Regions from separate parts of the Afipia sp. MLSD5-FHT05B12 genome, predicted to be linked through region 2. Evidence: predicted binding sites of a transcription regulator. Region 2 holds the regulator's gene; the other holds the start of a gene.
What was found. The regulator LexA, encoded in region 2, represses DNA repair genes until DNA is damaged. The targets are predictions, from matches to a motif close to TGTTCNNNNTGTGTTCNG.
Positions count from the first base shown of each region.

Region 1: the regulator LexA is predicted to act here: its motif matches at 3,253-3,270, upstream of AC1Q6J_RS12680 (2'-5' RNA ligase family protein).

Region 1 covers NZ_JBXAFS010000008.1:46,137-53,608, forward strand. Annotated here, with positions in the region: gene ilvD (dihydroxy-acid dehydratase) at 1-1,463, shown strand, start outside; gene AC1Q6J_RS12660 (disulfide bond formation protein B) at 1,495-2,043, opposite strand; gene AC1Q6J_RS12665 (DUF5993 family protein) at 2,054-2,212, opposite strand; gene AC1Q6J_RS12670 (SRPBCC domain-containing protein) at 2,337-2,819, opposite strand; gene AC1Q6J_RS12675 (ArsR/SmtB family transcription factor) at 2,816-3,154, opposite strand; gene AC1Q6J_RS12680 (2'-5' RNA ligase family protein) at 3,292-3,882, shown strand; gene AC1Q6J_RS12685 (ArsC family reductase) at 3,912-4,259, shown strand; gene AC1Q6J_RS12690 (PAS domain-containing protein) at 4,306-4,908, opposite strand; gene AC1Q6J_RS12695 (ABC transporter ATP-binding protein) at 5,251-6,006, shown strand; gene AC1Q6J_RS12700 (ABC transporter ATP-binding protein) at 5,999-6,712, shown strand; gene AC1Q6J_RS12705 (ABC transporter substrate-binding protein) at 6,786-7,472, shown strand, end outside.
Region 2 covers NZ_JBXAFS010000006.1:183,245-190,716, reverse strand. Annotated here, with positions in the region: gene AC1Q6J_RS11115 (peptidylprolyl isomerase) at 1-145, shown strand, start outside; gene trpD (anthranilate phosphoribosyltransferase) at 147-1,160, shown strand; gene trpC (indole-3-glycerol phosphate synthase TrpC) at 1,174-2,025, shown strand; gene moaC (cyclic pyranopterin monophosphate synthase MoaC) at 2,107-2,598, shown strand; gene AC1Q6J_RS11095 (molybdopterin molybdotransferase MoeA) at 2,609-3,817, shown strand; gene lexA (transcriptional repressor LexA) at 4,018-4,725, shown strand; gene AC1Q6J_RS11085 (ComEC/Rec2 family competence protein) at 4,739-7,048, opposite strand; gene AC1Q6J_RS11080 (glutamine--tRNA ligase/YqeY domain fusion protein) at 7,138-7,472, opposite strand, start outside.

The sequences.
Region 1 (7,472 bases), on a different contig from region 2:
TGATGGCCGCGATGCGGCTGAACATCCCGACCGTGTTCGTTTCGGGCGGGCCGATGGAAGCCGGCAAGGTCGCGGTGAAAGGTGCGAAGCGCTCGGTCGATCTGATCGACGCGATGATCGTCGCCGCCGACGACAGCTACACCGATACGGAAGTCGCGGCGGTCGAGCGCTCGGCGTGTCCGACCTGCGGCTCCTGCTCGGGTATGTTCACGGCCAATTCGATGAACTGTCTGACCGAAGCATTGGGCCTGTCGCTGCCGGGCAACGGTTCGGTGCTGGCGACGCATGCGGATCGCGAACGGCTGTTCCGCGAAGCCGGACATGTGATCGTCGATCTTGCGCGCCGCTGGTACGAGCAGGACGATGCGACCGCGCTGCCGCGCAATATCGCGAACTTCGCGGCGTTCGAGAATGCCATGAGCCTCGATATCGCCATGGGCGGATCGACCAACACCGTGCTGCATCTTCTGGCCGCGGCGCAGGAGGGCGAGATTGATTTCACGATGGCCGATATCGACCGGCTGTCGCGCCGGGTGCCGTGTCTTTGCAAGGTCGCACCGGCCAAGAGCGACGTTCACATGGAAGACGTTCACCGCGCCGGCGGCGTGATGGCCATTCTCGGCGAACTCGAACGCGCCAACTTGATCGATACAAGTTTGCCGACCGTGCATGCGCCGACGATGGCCGATGCCCTCAACCGCTGGGATATCGGACGCACCAACAGCGAGTCCGTGCGCAACTTTTTCCGCGCCGCGCCCGGCGGTGTGCCGACGCAGGTGGCTTTCAGCCAGTCCGAGCGGTGGGACGACCTCGACACCGATCGTGAGAAGGGCGTGATCCGCTCCGCGCAGCATCCGTTCTCGAAGGACGGCGGACTTGCGGTGCTGTTCGGTAACATCGCGCCGGAAGGCTGCATCGTGAAGACCGCGGGTGTGGATGAATCGATCCTCACGTTCCGCGGCACGGCGCATGTCTTCGAAAGCCAGGACGACGCGGTGTCCGGCATCCTCGGCAACAGGGTGAAGCCGGGCGAGGTCGTCGTGGTGCGCTATGAAGGACCGAAGGGCGGCCCCGGCATGCAGGAGATGCTGTATCCGACCAGCTATCTGAAGTCGAAAGGGCTCGGCAAGGTTTGCGCGCTGGTGACTGACGGCCGGTTCTCGGGCGGAAGCTCGGGCCTCTCCATCGGCCACGTCTCGCCGGAGGCCGCTGAGGGCGGACTGATCGGACTGGTGGAGACAGGCGATCCGATCCTGATCGACATTCCCAACCGCATCATCAGCGTCGAACTCGACGAGTCCGTTCTCGCGGCGCGGAGCGCGGCAATGGAAGCCAAGGGCAACACCGCCTGGAAGCCGGTCGACCGCAACCGCGTGGTGTCGCCGGCGCTGCGCGCCTATGCGGCGCTGACGACCAACGCCTCGCGCGGCGCGGTTCGCGACGTGTCTCAGGTAGAGAAGTAACAACTCATGCTGACGCGGGCCGCAGTCCGCGTCAGCGCTTGAGCAGTTCATACACAATCGGGTTGTCGGCGCACGCACCGAAGCCGCATTCCAGCAGCGTCGAAATCACATTCAGCGCGGTCAGGCCGATGACGAGCCACATCGCCGTGCGCGCGAAGGCGGTTGCCGCGGACGGCGCGGCGTCCTGTTTTTCGAACTGCCTGTCGAACAGCAGGACCACCGCGATCAGCGCGATGGCCGCGATAAATCCCAGCAGCGCCCACGTGTAATAGTGATAGCCGAGCAGCGCCGAGCCATAACCCGCGTCGCCCGGCATGATGTGCAGCAGAACCTGACGCGTCGAGATCATCGCGCCGATGAGAGCCGCCAGCAGCGACAATGCGTAGTGGCTTGGCCGCGGTCCGAAGCGGATGTTCAGCATCGGCCCGACGGCCAGCGCCGTGAACATGATGCGCTGGAGCAGGCATAGCGGGCAGGGCAGTTCGTTCAGCATAAGCTGCGCCGCGAACGCCGCGGCGAGTACTGCGGCGACACCGTAGAGGCTGAGTGCGTTGAGGGTGATCGCGCGTTGCCTGGTCATGCGATGTGCCTCAGAACGACAGCTTCAGCGTATCGGTCGCGTGGTGGAGATAGGTCGCGACACAGGCGGCCAGCAGCACGGCGAACAGGGACATTGCGAAGGTCCGCGAGCCGCGCCACGCGACGCACATCACGATCGCAGCGGCCAGAAACAGCGCGGTGAATTCCATCTTCGCTCCCCCAGCGGATATGGACTTACTCTACGCCAGATTCGGCAATCGGCGGTCTCGCATTTCAACAGTGCAACGCCGCCGGCGATGCTTTCGCGTCACCGGCGGCGCTGCCTTGCGCTCGTTATCCCTTCACATATGCAGCCAGCTGTTCGATCGTTTGCATGCCGATCTCAACAGCGCCGAATTTCGCGACAGCATTTCGCGCTTCGATCGAGGGGAAGATCGAATGCATCGTCAGAAGTGTGCGGTTTGCGCCCAGGGCTTCGAATGAGACTGTGACCTCAAAGGCGTCCGGATCGTTGTCGATGTCCGAGCCGTGGCGATAGGCGAGGCGCTCTCCCGGTTTGATCTCGCGGTAAGCAATCCGGTTCGGATAGTCCGTTCCGTCCGGGCCATGCATGGTGAAGCGAAACAGGCCGCCGACGCGAAAGTCCATCGCGTGTACCGTGATGGCGGATTTGAACGGGCCGTACCATGCTTTCAAGGCCTCGGTCTCGGCGAAGGCGCGGAACAGCACGTCCGGCGGAGCGTCGAATTCGCGCTCCATGGTGATGGTGGGCTGGTCCGCAGGCGCGCTCGCTTTGACCTTGAGAGTTGTCGTCATGTGCCGGATTCCTTTGACTGGATGTCTTTCAAATACAGATCGAGCTTGCCGAAGCTCTCCTCCCAGAACCGCCGGTACTGATCGAGCCACTCGGTCGCTTCCTTCAGCGCCTTCGGCTCAAGGCGGCAGGGCCGCCACTGGGCCTTGCGGCCGCGTGTGACGAGGCCTGCGGTCTCCAGAACTTTCAGATGCTGGGAGACCGCCGGGAGGCTCATGTCGAACGGCTTCGCCAGTTCCTGCACGGAGGTCTCGCCAAGCGCGAGGCGGGCGAGGATCGCGCGCCGCGTTGGATCGGCGAGAGCCTTGAAAGTCATGTCGAGAGCGTCGGCCGGCATGGGTTCAACCTGTATTTAAGTAGTTACTTAAATATGATCTGGCGACCCGGCCGTCAAGCGGGAAAACCCCGCTTGCATCTCGGAACTGGAGACATCAATGTTCCTTGTTTGTTCTATTGCGTAATGAGGTTCAGATCATGCCCGAACAGCTTGTCTTTCAAGGGTTTGAACCGCCTCGTCCATCTGAGCCTGCGAACGGACTGTTCCTGGCCCTCGTGCCACCGGCGGCCACGGCTGACCGCATCGGCGAACTGATTCAGCGGCTCCGTTATTGCCACGGGCTGAAGGGCGAGGCGCTTTCACCGGGCAGGCTCCATGTCACGCTGCATTATCTTGGCGCTTACAGCGGGTTGCCTCAGAGCCTCGTTGAGACGATTTGCACGGCTGCGCCAGCGGTTTCGCTGCCGCCGTTCGAGATCAGTTTCGATCGCGCCTTGAGCTTCACCAACAAAAGAAAGACGAGGCCTTTTGTGCTGCGGACGGGCAGGGACATTGCCGCGCTGCCCATGCTTCATCGCGCCGTTGGCGAGGCAATGACAGGAGCTGGACTGGGCCGGTGGGTGACGCCGCATTTCACACCGCATATGACGTTGCTCTACGACAGGCGGCTTGTCGACGAACATGCAATTGAATCACTTGGCTGGACTGTCACCGATTTCGTTCTCGTCCACAGTCTTGTCGGCCAGGGAAAGCACATTCATCTCGCGCGCTGGCCGCTGTGGCGCTAATCCCGATTCAGAAATACGAGGGATCGAATTTGCCCATCACCATCTACGGCATCAAGAACTGCGACACGATGAAGAAGGCGCGCGCGTGGCTGGACAAGCACGGCGTCGATTACAGCTTTCATGATTACAAGACGGCAGGCATCGACAAGGACCGGCTTGTGCGCTGGAGCAAGGCCGTCGGCTGGGAGATCCTGCTGAACCGGGCCGGCACCACGTTCCGCAAGCTTCCCGACGCCGACAAGGCCAACCTGACCGAGAAAAAGGCGATGGCGCTGATGCTGGCCCAGCCATCCATGATCAAGCGTCCTGTTCTGGAAGCCGGTGGCAAGCTGCTGGTCGGCTTCAAGCCGGAGAACTACGAGGCGGCGGTCGGGTAGCGCGCAGCCGACGCTGCGATGTGATACGAATGTCAGAACCGGATCACTAGACGAATTCTATCGTGTCACCGGGGGCGATCCGGCCCGGCACCTTGTGGAACAGGTCCCGGTCGATCACCGAGCGCAGTTTGTAGCTCGGCGGCACGTCATTTGCGCGCATCAGGTTTCTGATCTCGAAGCCTCCATCGTCGCATATCGTTTTCAGCGATGCGATGATCCGGCTGACGCCGTCGCCATCCGAGAAAGGCATCAGCAACCGTTCGTAATCGACCTTGCGGCCGTAAAGGTCGTTGATCTGCGAGATCGTGAATATTGGAAGTTGCCGCCGGATGCATTCGCGGTAGATCGGCATCACGACCGGCGCGAGCTTCTGGCCCATGTACTCTTCGAGGTCACGGCCCTTGCCGGCGGCTCCGAATGCGATTGTCATCCGGTCGCCGTCGCTTTCAATGAAAAACCGGGGCGTGTCGGCGGAACCTTCGACGACGATATAGACCAGATCCTCGCTTTCGTCGGCGAGGCGTTCGGGGCGATAGTCGTCGAATGCCGGCACGCGTTCGTGCCTGGCGTAGAGCCGAAGCCAGAAATTCAGGAGTTCGCGCTGCTTGATCGACTTTACGATAGCCGGACTTGCGCTTTCGAAATCCATGGCCGAAGTCCCCGATGGAAATTAGAGAAAGTCCTTGCCAGCAATCATCGGTCGGCGGTCGAAATATTTGGTGAAGAGGGGGCTTGGCCGAATATTAGGCTTAACGATGCGTTTCCAGGCACCCGGAAGCTGAACTTCATGCCCTAGGCAACAGTAGACGCTATACTTTTTGCAAATTACGCAGTATTCGCTGGGCAGCATTGCAGCTTGCGCATCGCTAACAATTCGCTGCATATTCGCGACCGAGTGCGGTGCGGGGGCGGCGAAACGGCCGAGGAGCGCGGCAACTAAAACGGTCACACGTGGGGAGAACCTGCGTGAAGGCTGACAGGGGGAAATTGCTTGTCTGATGACTTCATTCTTGAAACCTCTGGTTTGACCAAGGAGTTCGCGGGCTTTGTGGCCGTGAGCGATGTCAATCTGAAGGTTCGCCGTGGCAGTATTCATGCGCTGATCGGCCCGAACGGGGCCGGGAAGACGACATGCTTCAATCTGCTGACCAAGTTCCTGAAGCCGACGCGCGGCGAGATTCGTTACAAGGGGCAGGACATCACCGCGATGGCGCCGGCTGACGTGGCGCGCCTCGGTCTTGTCCGGTCCTTCCAGATCTCGGCGGTGTTTCCGCACCTTACGGCCATGGAGAATGTGCGGGTCGCCTTGCAGCGCCAGCACGGCTGGTCGTTCGACTTCTGGCGCTCGAAGTCAGTACTCGATCAGTACAACGGCCGTGCGCGGGAACTGCTCGACGATGTTGGCCTGAGCGAATTCGCCAATACGCCCGCGGTGGAAATGCCCTACGGCCGCAAGCGGGCGCTGGAAATCGCGACCACGCTGGCGCTCGATCCTGAAATGATGCTGCTCGACGAGCCGATGGCCGGTATGGGCCATGAGGACATCGACAAGGTCGCCGCGCTGATCAAGCGCATTTCGCAGAAGTACACGATCCTGATGGTCGAACATAATCTGAATGTCGTCGCCAACCTGTCCGATACGATCACCGTGCTGACGCGCGGCAAGGTGCTTGCGGAAGGCGACTACGCCACGCTCACCAAGCATCCGCAGGTCAAGGAAGCCTATCTGGGAGCCGGCCATGAGTAATGCGGGCGCTCCGGTGCTGACCGTCAAAAATCTCGAAGCGTGGTACGGTGAGTCCCACATCCTGCACGGCATGAACTTCGATGTGCGCCCCGGTGAGGTGGTGACGCTGCTCGGCCGCAACGGCGCGGGCAAGACCACGACGCTGAAATCGGTGATGGGCGTCATCGGCAAGCGCACGGGTTCCATCGAGTTCGAGAACAAGGAGACGATCCGCCTGCCGTCTGACAGGATCGCGCGTCTCGGCGTCGCGTTCTGTCCCGAGGAGCGCGGCATTTTCGCGAGCCTCGACGTCAAGGAAAACCTGATGCTGCCGCCGACCATCCGTAACGGCGGCATGACGCTTGATCAGATTTTCGAGCTGTTTCCCAATCTCAAGGAACGTCTCGGCAGCCAGGGCACGAAACTGTCAGGCGGCGAGCAGCAGATGCTGGCGATCGCGCGCATCCTGCGCACGGGCGCGCGGTTCCTGATGCTGGACGAGCCGACCGAAGGTCTCGCGCCGGTCATCATCCAGCAGATCGGGCACATGATCAAACGGCTGAAGGCGGAAGGCTTCACGATCCTTCTGGTCGAGCAGAACTTCCGCTTCGCCTCGACGGTCGCCGACCGCTACTACGTCGTCGAGCACGGCAAGATCATCGACGCGTTCGCAAACTCCGAACTCCAGGCCAACATGGAGAAGCTCCACACCTATCTCGGCGTGTAACGGCAACTTTTAGAACAGAAGTCCACGAGTAACGACAACGCCGCCAACAAGCGGCATCCAGGAGGGAAAGATAATGAAAAACACGATTTCGGCACTCATGTTGGGTACCGCGCTGGTGTTCGGCGCGGGAACAGGCGCTTTCGCACAGGACAAGGTCATCAAGATCGGAAACCTGAGCGACATGTCCGGGCTTTACGCCGACGTGGGCGGGCCGGGCTCCACGGTCGCTGCGCAGATGGCCATCGAGGATTCCGGCCTCACCAAAAAGGGCTGGAAGATCGACGTCATCGCTGCCGATCACCAGAACAAGCCGGACGTCGGCACCACGACCGCCCGGCAATGGATCGACGTCGAGAAGGTCGACGTGCTTGTCGACGTGCTCAACTCGGGCGTGGCGCTCGCGGTCAAGAACGTCGTGACCGAGAAGAACGCCATCATGATCAACACCGGCGCGGCGTCGTCGGACCTGACCAACGCGCAATGCTCGCCGAATGTCCTGCATTGGGTTTACGACACCTACATGCTGGCGAACAGCACGGGCACCGCGCTGGTGAAAGCCGGTGGCGACAGCTGGTTCTTCCTCACCGCGGACTATGCATTCGGTGCGGCGCTGGAACGCGACACCACCGCAGCCGTGACCAAGGCGGGCGGCAAGGTTCTCGGCGGCGTCAAGCATCCGCTGAACTCGTCGGACTTCTCCTCGTTCCTGCTTCAGGCGCAGGCCTCGAAGGCGAAGATCGTCGGTCTCGCCAACGCGGGC
Region 2 (7,472 bases):
TGTGAAGAAACTGACCGACAGCCTCCGCCGCGCGGAGATGGAAGAGCAGCTCACCGCCTATATCGCAAAGCTCGAAACCGATATCGGCGTCACGATCAACCAGAATGCGTTTGCCGTGGCCACCGGCGCGGCCTCGGCTCAGTGACATGGACGACCTGAAAGCCATTATCGGAAAGGTCGCCACCGGCGCGGCCCTGTCGCGTGACGAGGCGGCGGCGGCGTTCGACCGCATGATGTCCGGCGAAGCGACACCCTCGCAGATGGGTGCCCTGCTGATGGGCCTGCGCGTGCGCGGCGAAACCGTCGACGAAATCACCGGCGCGGTTTCGGCGATGCGCGCCAAGATGCTGACTGTGAAAGCGCCCGCCGATGCGGTCGACATTGTCGGCACCGGCGGTGACGGATCGGGATCGGTCAATGTCTCGACCTGCGCGTCGTTCATTCTCGCCGGCGCGGGCGTCCCGGTCGCGAAGCACGGCAACCGCGCGCTGTCGTCGAAATCGGGCGCTGCCGACGCGCTGGCGGCGCTCGGCGTCAACATCAACATCAGCCCTGAGCAGGTGGGCCGCTGCATCGCCGAGGCCGGTATCGGTTTCATGTTCGCGCCGACGCATCATCCCGCGATGAAGAACGTCGGCCCCACCCGCGTTGAGCTCGCCACCCGCACGATCTTCAACCTGCTCGGACCGCTGTCCAATCCAGCCGGCGTCAAGCGGCAGATGGTCGGCGTGTTCTCGAAGCATTGGGTCGAGCCGCTGGCGCAGGTGCTGAAGAATCTCGGCGCGGAATCGGTATGGGTCGTACACGGCTCCGACGGCCTCGATGAGATCACCCTCACCGGCCCGACCTTCGTCGCAGCGCTGGAGAAGGGCAACATCCGCACGTTCGAAGTCACGCCCGAAGACGGCGGACTGCCGCGCGCCACAAGCGCGGACCTGAAGGGCGGCGATGCGCAGGCCAACGCCAAGGCGCTCCGCGACGTGCTGGAAGGCAAGCAGAACGCCTACCGCAACGTCGCGCTGCTGAACGCGGCGGCTGCACTCGTGGTTGCCGGCAAGGCCAAGGATCTCAAGGAAGGCGTTGCGCTCGGCACCAAGGCGCTGGACACTGGTGCAGCGGCGGACAGGCTCAAGCGCCTTATCGCCGTTTCCAATGCTTGAGGAGCAACTCCCCTTGTCGGACATCCTCGATAAAATCGAAACCTACAAGCGCGAGGAAATCGCCGCGGCCAAGCGCGCGCTTCCATTCGCCGAGGTCGAGGCACGCGCCAAGGCTGCGCCCGCGCCGCGCGGTTTCGTCAACGCCATCCGTGCAAAGATCGCGCGCGGCGAGTATGCGCTGATTGCGGAGATCAAGAAGGCCTCGCCATCGAAGGGGCTCATTCGCGCCGACTTCGATCCTCCGGCGCTGGCAAAGGCTTATGAAGCAGGCGGCGCAGCGTGTCTCTCGGTGCTGACCGATACACCATCGTTCCAGGGCTCGCTCGCATTCATGGTCACCGCGCGCACCGCGGTTTCGCTGCCGGTGCTGCGCAAGGACTTCATGTACGACACCTACCAGGTGGCTGAAGCGCGCGCGCATGGCGCTGACTGTATCCTCATCATCATGGCCGCGCTCGATGACGCGGCGGCCAAAGACATCGAAGATGCCGCCTTCGCGCACGGCATGGACGTGCTGCTGGAGGTTCACAATCGCGAAGAACTGGACCGCGCCTTGAAGCTTCGCTCAAAGCTGCTCGGCGTGAACAACCGCAATCTGCGCACCTTCGAGACGACGCTGGCTACCAGCGAAGAACTCGCACCGCTGATCCCGAAGGATCGCATCATCGTCGGCGAAAGCGGCATCTTCACACCGGACGATCTGGCGCGCCTCGCCAAGGTCGGCTTCTCCACATTCCTCGTCGGCGAAAGCCTGATGCGGCAGGCCGATGTGACGGCCGCAACCCGCGCGCTGCTCGCGCGCGGCGATAAATCCCTGGATGTCGTCCCGGCGCAGGCCGGGACCCATAACCACCGTGCCCTGTGACAATGGCTGATCGCCGCTCCAGACATTCAACCGATGACTCAGGGGATATGGGTCCCCGCTTTCGCGGGGACGACATCTGAAATGGCGAAGCGGACAAAGCAACTCACCCATATCGACGCCAGGGGCGAAGCGCGCATGGTGGACGTTTCCGCCAAGCCGGACACCGAGCGTGTGGCGGTGGCCGAAGGCCGCGTCATCATGACCCGCAAGACGCTTGATCTGATCGTCAAGGGCAATGCCGCCAAGGGCGATGTGCTCGGCACCGCGCGCGTGGCCGGCATCATGGCGGCGAAACGCACCTCCGATCTCATTCCGCTCTGTCATCCGCTGGCGCTCGCGAAAGTCACGCTCGACATCACGCCCGATACCAAACTGCCTGGCTGCCGCGTGCGCGCAACCGTGAAGGTCAAAGGACCGACCGGCGTCGAGATGGAAGCGCTCACCGCCGTGTCGGTGGCGTGCCTGACCATCTACGACATGGTGAAGGCCGTGGAGCGCGGCATCCAGATCGAAGCCATTCGCCTGGTCGAGAAAAAAGGCGGAAAGTCCGGTCATTATCTGGCCGATTACTGAGGAGCGTCCGATGGCGCTGATGCCCGTCGCCGAGGCCTATGCCGCCGTCCTCAAGGACGCCGGCGCCCTTCCCGAGGAAACGGTCGAACTCAACGACGCCTTTCATCGCACGCTGTCCCGCGACGTCGCGGCGCTCCGCACCCAGCCGCCCGTCGCGCTGTCGGCGATGGATGGATACGCGGTCCGCGCAGCGGATGCCGCGCCGGGGGCACGGCTGAAGGTGATCGGCGAAGTCGCCGCCGGCCGGCCCTTCAATCAAACCATCGGCGCCGGACAAGCCGCGCGCATCTTCACCGGCGGTGTCATTCCCGGCGGTGTGGATGCCGTCGTCATTCAGGAAGACACCACACGCGACGGCGACATTGTGATCGTCAACGAGACCATCACGACGGGAAGAAACATCCGCCCCGCCGGCATCGATTTCCGCGAAGGCGACGTGCTGTTACCGCGCGGCACCCTGCTCAATGACCGCGCGCTGGCGCTGGCGGCCGCCATGAACCATCCACGATTGCCGGTGCATCGCCGTCCGAAAATCGCAATCCTCGCCACCGGCGACGAACTGGTTCCTCCGGGCACGACGCCCGGCCCCGGACAGATCGTCCACAGCAACGTCTTCGCACTGGCGGCGCTGGCGCGCAGCGAAGGCGCCGATGTGGCTGAACTCGGCATCGCGCGCGACACGCTCGAAGACACCTCCGGCGGGATTCGGCGCGCCCGCGATCTCGGCGCGGATGTCCTCATCACCACTGGCGGCGCGTCGGTCGGCGACCACGATCTGGTTCAGGCCGCGCTGAAAGCCGAGGGCTTCGACATGGCCTTCTGGAAGATTGCGCTCCGTCCCGGCAAGCCGATGATGAACGGGCGGCTGGGGGCGATGCGTGTACTCGGTCTGCCGGGAAATCCGGTGTCGTCTTACGTCTGCGCCTTCCTGTTTCTGGTACCGCTGATCCGTTCCCTCTCGGGGCGAACGATGGTCGACCATCCGCTCGAACATGCCCTGCTTGGGCGCGAACTGCCCGCCAACGACAAGCGGCAGGACTACCTGCGGGCGCGGCTCGCACCCGGCGGCGACGGCATGCCCGTCGCCACCTCGGTGGGCGCCCAGGACAGTTCGCTGGTTGCGAATCTCGCCGCGGCCAACGCGCTGATCGTCCGGCCGCCGCATGCCCCAGCCGCTCCTGCCGGCTCGCCCTGCACGATCCTCCGGCTGCCAAACTGACAATCGCGTTTCCAATCGCCGTTCGTTGACGTGAAATTAAGGGGTTGCGGAACACATATGGAACAGATAGTGTTCGTTCATGATTTGTTTCGAGTGACTCGCAACTCCTGAGTGTCCCCTTCCATTCTTTCGCAGTGGGGATCCAGAGAGGCGCGGCTTCGGCTCAAACTCGAGCTTCTAGGGATCGGGGACCTATTCAGATGCTGACACGCAAACAGTACGAGCTTCTGCGCTTCATCAACGAGCGGCTCAAGGAAGCTGGTGTTCCACCCTCCTTCGACGAAATGAAGGATGCGCTGGACCTGCGGTCGAAATCCGGCATCCACCGGCTCATCACCGCGCTTGAAGAGCGCGGCTTCATCCGCAGGCTCGCCAATCGCGCCCGCGCGATCGAGGTCATCAAACTTCCCGAACTCGGCGTCAATCCAGGCGGCGCCCGCCGCGGCTTCACTCCGAGCGTCATCGAAGGCAACCTCGGAAAGGTCCGCACGAACACTTCCGGCGGTCCCGACGAAGATGCCAGCTTCCCGGTCTCCGTGCCGGTCATGGGCCGGATCGCGGCAGGTACGCCGATCGAAGCGTTGCAGACCCGCAGCCACACCATCAACGTGCCGCCCGACATGCTCGGGTCCGGCGAACATTACGCCCTTGAGGTGCGTGGCGACTCCATGGTGGAAGCCGGCATTCTCGACGGCGACACCGTGCTGATCCAGCGCAACGAGACCGCCGACACCGGCGACATCGTGGTCGCGCTGATCGACGAGGAAGAAGCCACCTTGAAGCGCTTCCGGCGACGCGGCGCGTCCATCGCGCTGGAGCCTGCCAACGCGGCCTACGAGGTTCGTATCCTGCCGCCCAACCGTGTGCGGATTCAGGGCAAGCTGATCGGGCTTGTTCGCAAATACTGAGTTCGTCTCAAAATCAATCATCCGGCCGGAGATCGCTTTCCGCCGGTGTGGCATCAACGGGCTGCGCCGGACGGTTTGGCCGGCCAGCGGGTGCTTCAAGCTCATTCTCCACATTCGCCGGCGACCACGGACGATCCACGCCGCGCGGACGGTTGGCTGTGATCGCGTGACCCTCGGTGGTTTTGCGTAAGGCAAGCGTCCCTCGCCTGCCAAGCATCTCCTGATCCAGCACCATGGCCGCGCAGTCAGCCGGCGGCTGCCGCAGCGTCACGATGACGGCAGCCCGCGCGCAGTCGTCCATGAATCCTTCCGGTTTCAGGGTCAGCGCAACGGTCGATCCATCCGCAGCCTGCACCACGCATCCGGATGCGTCGCACGAGACGCCATCGGTCAGCGACGCGTCGGTTGCCTTGCGCATGTCAGCGTCGGCTGAGAGCCATTCGCGCGACAGGAACACATCCTTTCCGGTGCGCATCAGACGCAGCTTGCCGTCCTTCCCTCGCACGGCGACGGTGTGACCGTCTCCTGCCACAAGGATATCCGGCTGCGGCGTGGTCAGCGCCCAGATCGTTGCGAATGCAATGAGCCCTGCTCCCGCCCATCGCAATGGCGTCCGCAACAAACCGAGCGCAATGATGCCCGCGCTCATCAAAGCCAATGGGCCGGTGCCGAAGGCTGCGATCTGGCCGATGGCGCCGGGCAGCGCCGCGACCCACTGCGACACCGCAACCATCCAGCCGATGCCGACATCCATCAGCCGCCAGAACACGCCGTCGAAGCCAAACGGCATAGCGAGCAGTCCGAGAAGTCCAGCCGGCATCACCAGCACCGAGACCACCGGCATCGCCGCGAGATTGGCCAGCACGCCATAAGGCGTCACGCGATGAAAATGAAACGCCGCATACGGCATGGTCGCGAATCCGGCCACCAGCGACGCCAGCGCCAGCATGATGATCTCACGCCCACCCCACAGCGCCGCGCGCGCCACCCGCGAGTTGTCGGGCGAGGCGAACAGGTTCGGCATGCCTATCTGGATCAGCGTCACGAGACCCAGCGTCGCAGCGAACGACATCTGGAAACTCGGGTGGACCAATGCTTCCGGTGCGATCAGCAGCACGATCATCGCCGCGACCGCGAGTGTGCGAAACGTAATCGCGCGCCGGTCGACCATCACCGCGATCAGCACCACTGCCGTCATGAAGAACGAGCGCTGCGTGGCGACCTCCGCGCCCGACAGCAACAGATAGAACGCCGCGGCGAGCAGCGCCGCGACCGCCGACCATTTCTTGATCGGAAACGTCACGGTGAGCGCGGGAAACAGCGCAAGCAGCGCGCGCACCGCGAAAAACACCACGCCTGCCACCACCGCCATGTGATAGCCGGAGATCGACAGCACGTGGCCAAGCCCGGAAATGAACATCGCATCGTTGACCGGCGCGGAAATCGCGTCGCGCCGCCCCGTCAGCAGCGCCGTCGCAATGGCGCGGTTGTCTCCGCTGACTACGCTGCGAATCCGCGCGTCGATGGCATCGCGCATGCCCTGCATCGTGGCGGCATAACGCAGATACGTGCCGCCACCGCGCGGAGCCTCGACGGTCTTGATCGCCCCCATCGCGAATCCTGACGCCCCGATGCCCTGAAAGTACATGTCGCGTCCGAAGTCGTAGCTTCCCGGACGCAGCGGCGAGAGCGGCGGCAACAGCCGCGCCTTCAGTTCGACGAAGCTGCCGACCGCAGGCGCGGTCCCCTTTTTAACCGACAGCCGCACACGCTCGAGCTTGATCCCGCCACGCGGAGACTCCATCTCCTCGACCCGCAGTACGAAGCGGTCAGTGCGTTCGCGCTCGTCACGGGTCTCGACGAAACCCTTCATCGTCACCGAGAACATCGGGCGCGCCAGCACGCCATGGGCGACACGCGCGGTCTTCAGCGTGGCTGCCGCGAATCCTGCCGCCAGCGCGGCCAGCATCACCATCAAGGGAAAGACGCGGCTGCGCCGCGCGACGAATGCCGCGGCACAGAGCGCAAATGCCGTCGCAGCGGTAACCGATGCGACAGGCTCGCGGTCTGCCGCGAAATAGATCGCAATCCCCGCGCCGAACGCGACCGGCACCCATGGCAGCAACCGGCCCGGTCCGGCTTCCGCGGCGACCCAGTTCCGGAGCTTCCCGGTCAGAAACGCCGCTAGACCGTCGGTGATATCTGGGATCCCGGCGCGCACGGCGCTGCGCGGCGGCCAAGCAACAGCTCGGCCGATGGCACGCCCCGCCCGGCCTTGGGATCTCTCTTGGGATCGCTCCCGGTCCTCGCCCCCGCCCGCCATCGCGCCGCTCCGGCATCGCTTCGGTGATGCTAGCGGAAGCGATCAGGCTGAACAGCGGAACGGATACGGAATATGCAAGACTCTTGCTATCAGCCCCCGGCCGAGACCTTGGCCCAGGTATCGCGCAATCCGACGGTGCGGTTGAAGACCAGTTTGCCCGGCGCCGAGTCCTTGTCACGGCAGAAGTATCCCTGCCGCTCGAACTGCATCGCGCCATCGAAGTTGTCGCTCGCCAGCGCGGGCTCCAGCATCCCGGTGACGGTTTCGAGCGACTGCGGATTGATCTGCGCGGCGAAGTTCGCAGCCTCCGGCTGCGGTGTCGTGAACAGCAGATTGTAAAGCCGCACTTCCGCCGGCACCGCTTCCGCCGCGCTCACCCAGTGGATCGTCGCCTTCACCTTGCGTCCATCAGGCGCGTTGCCGC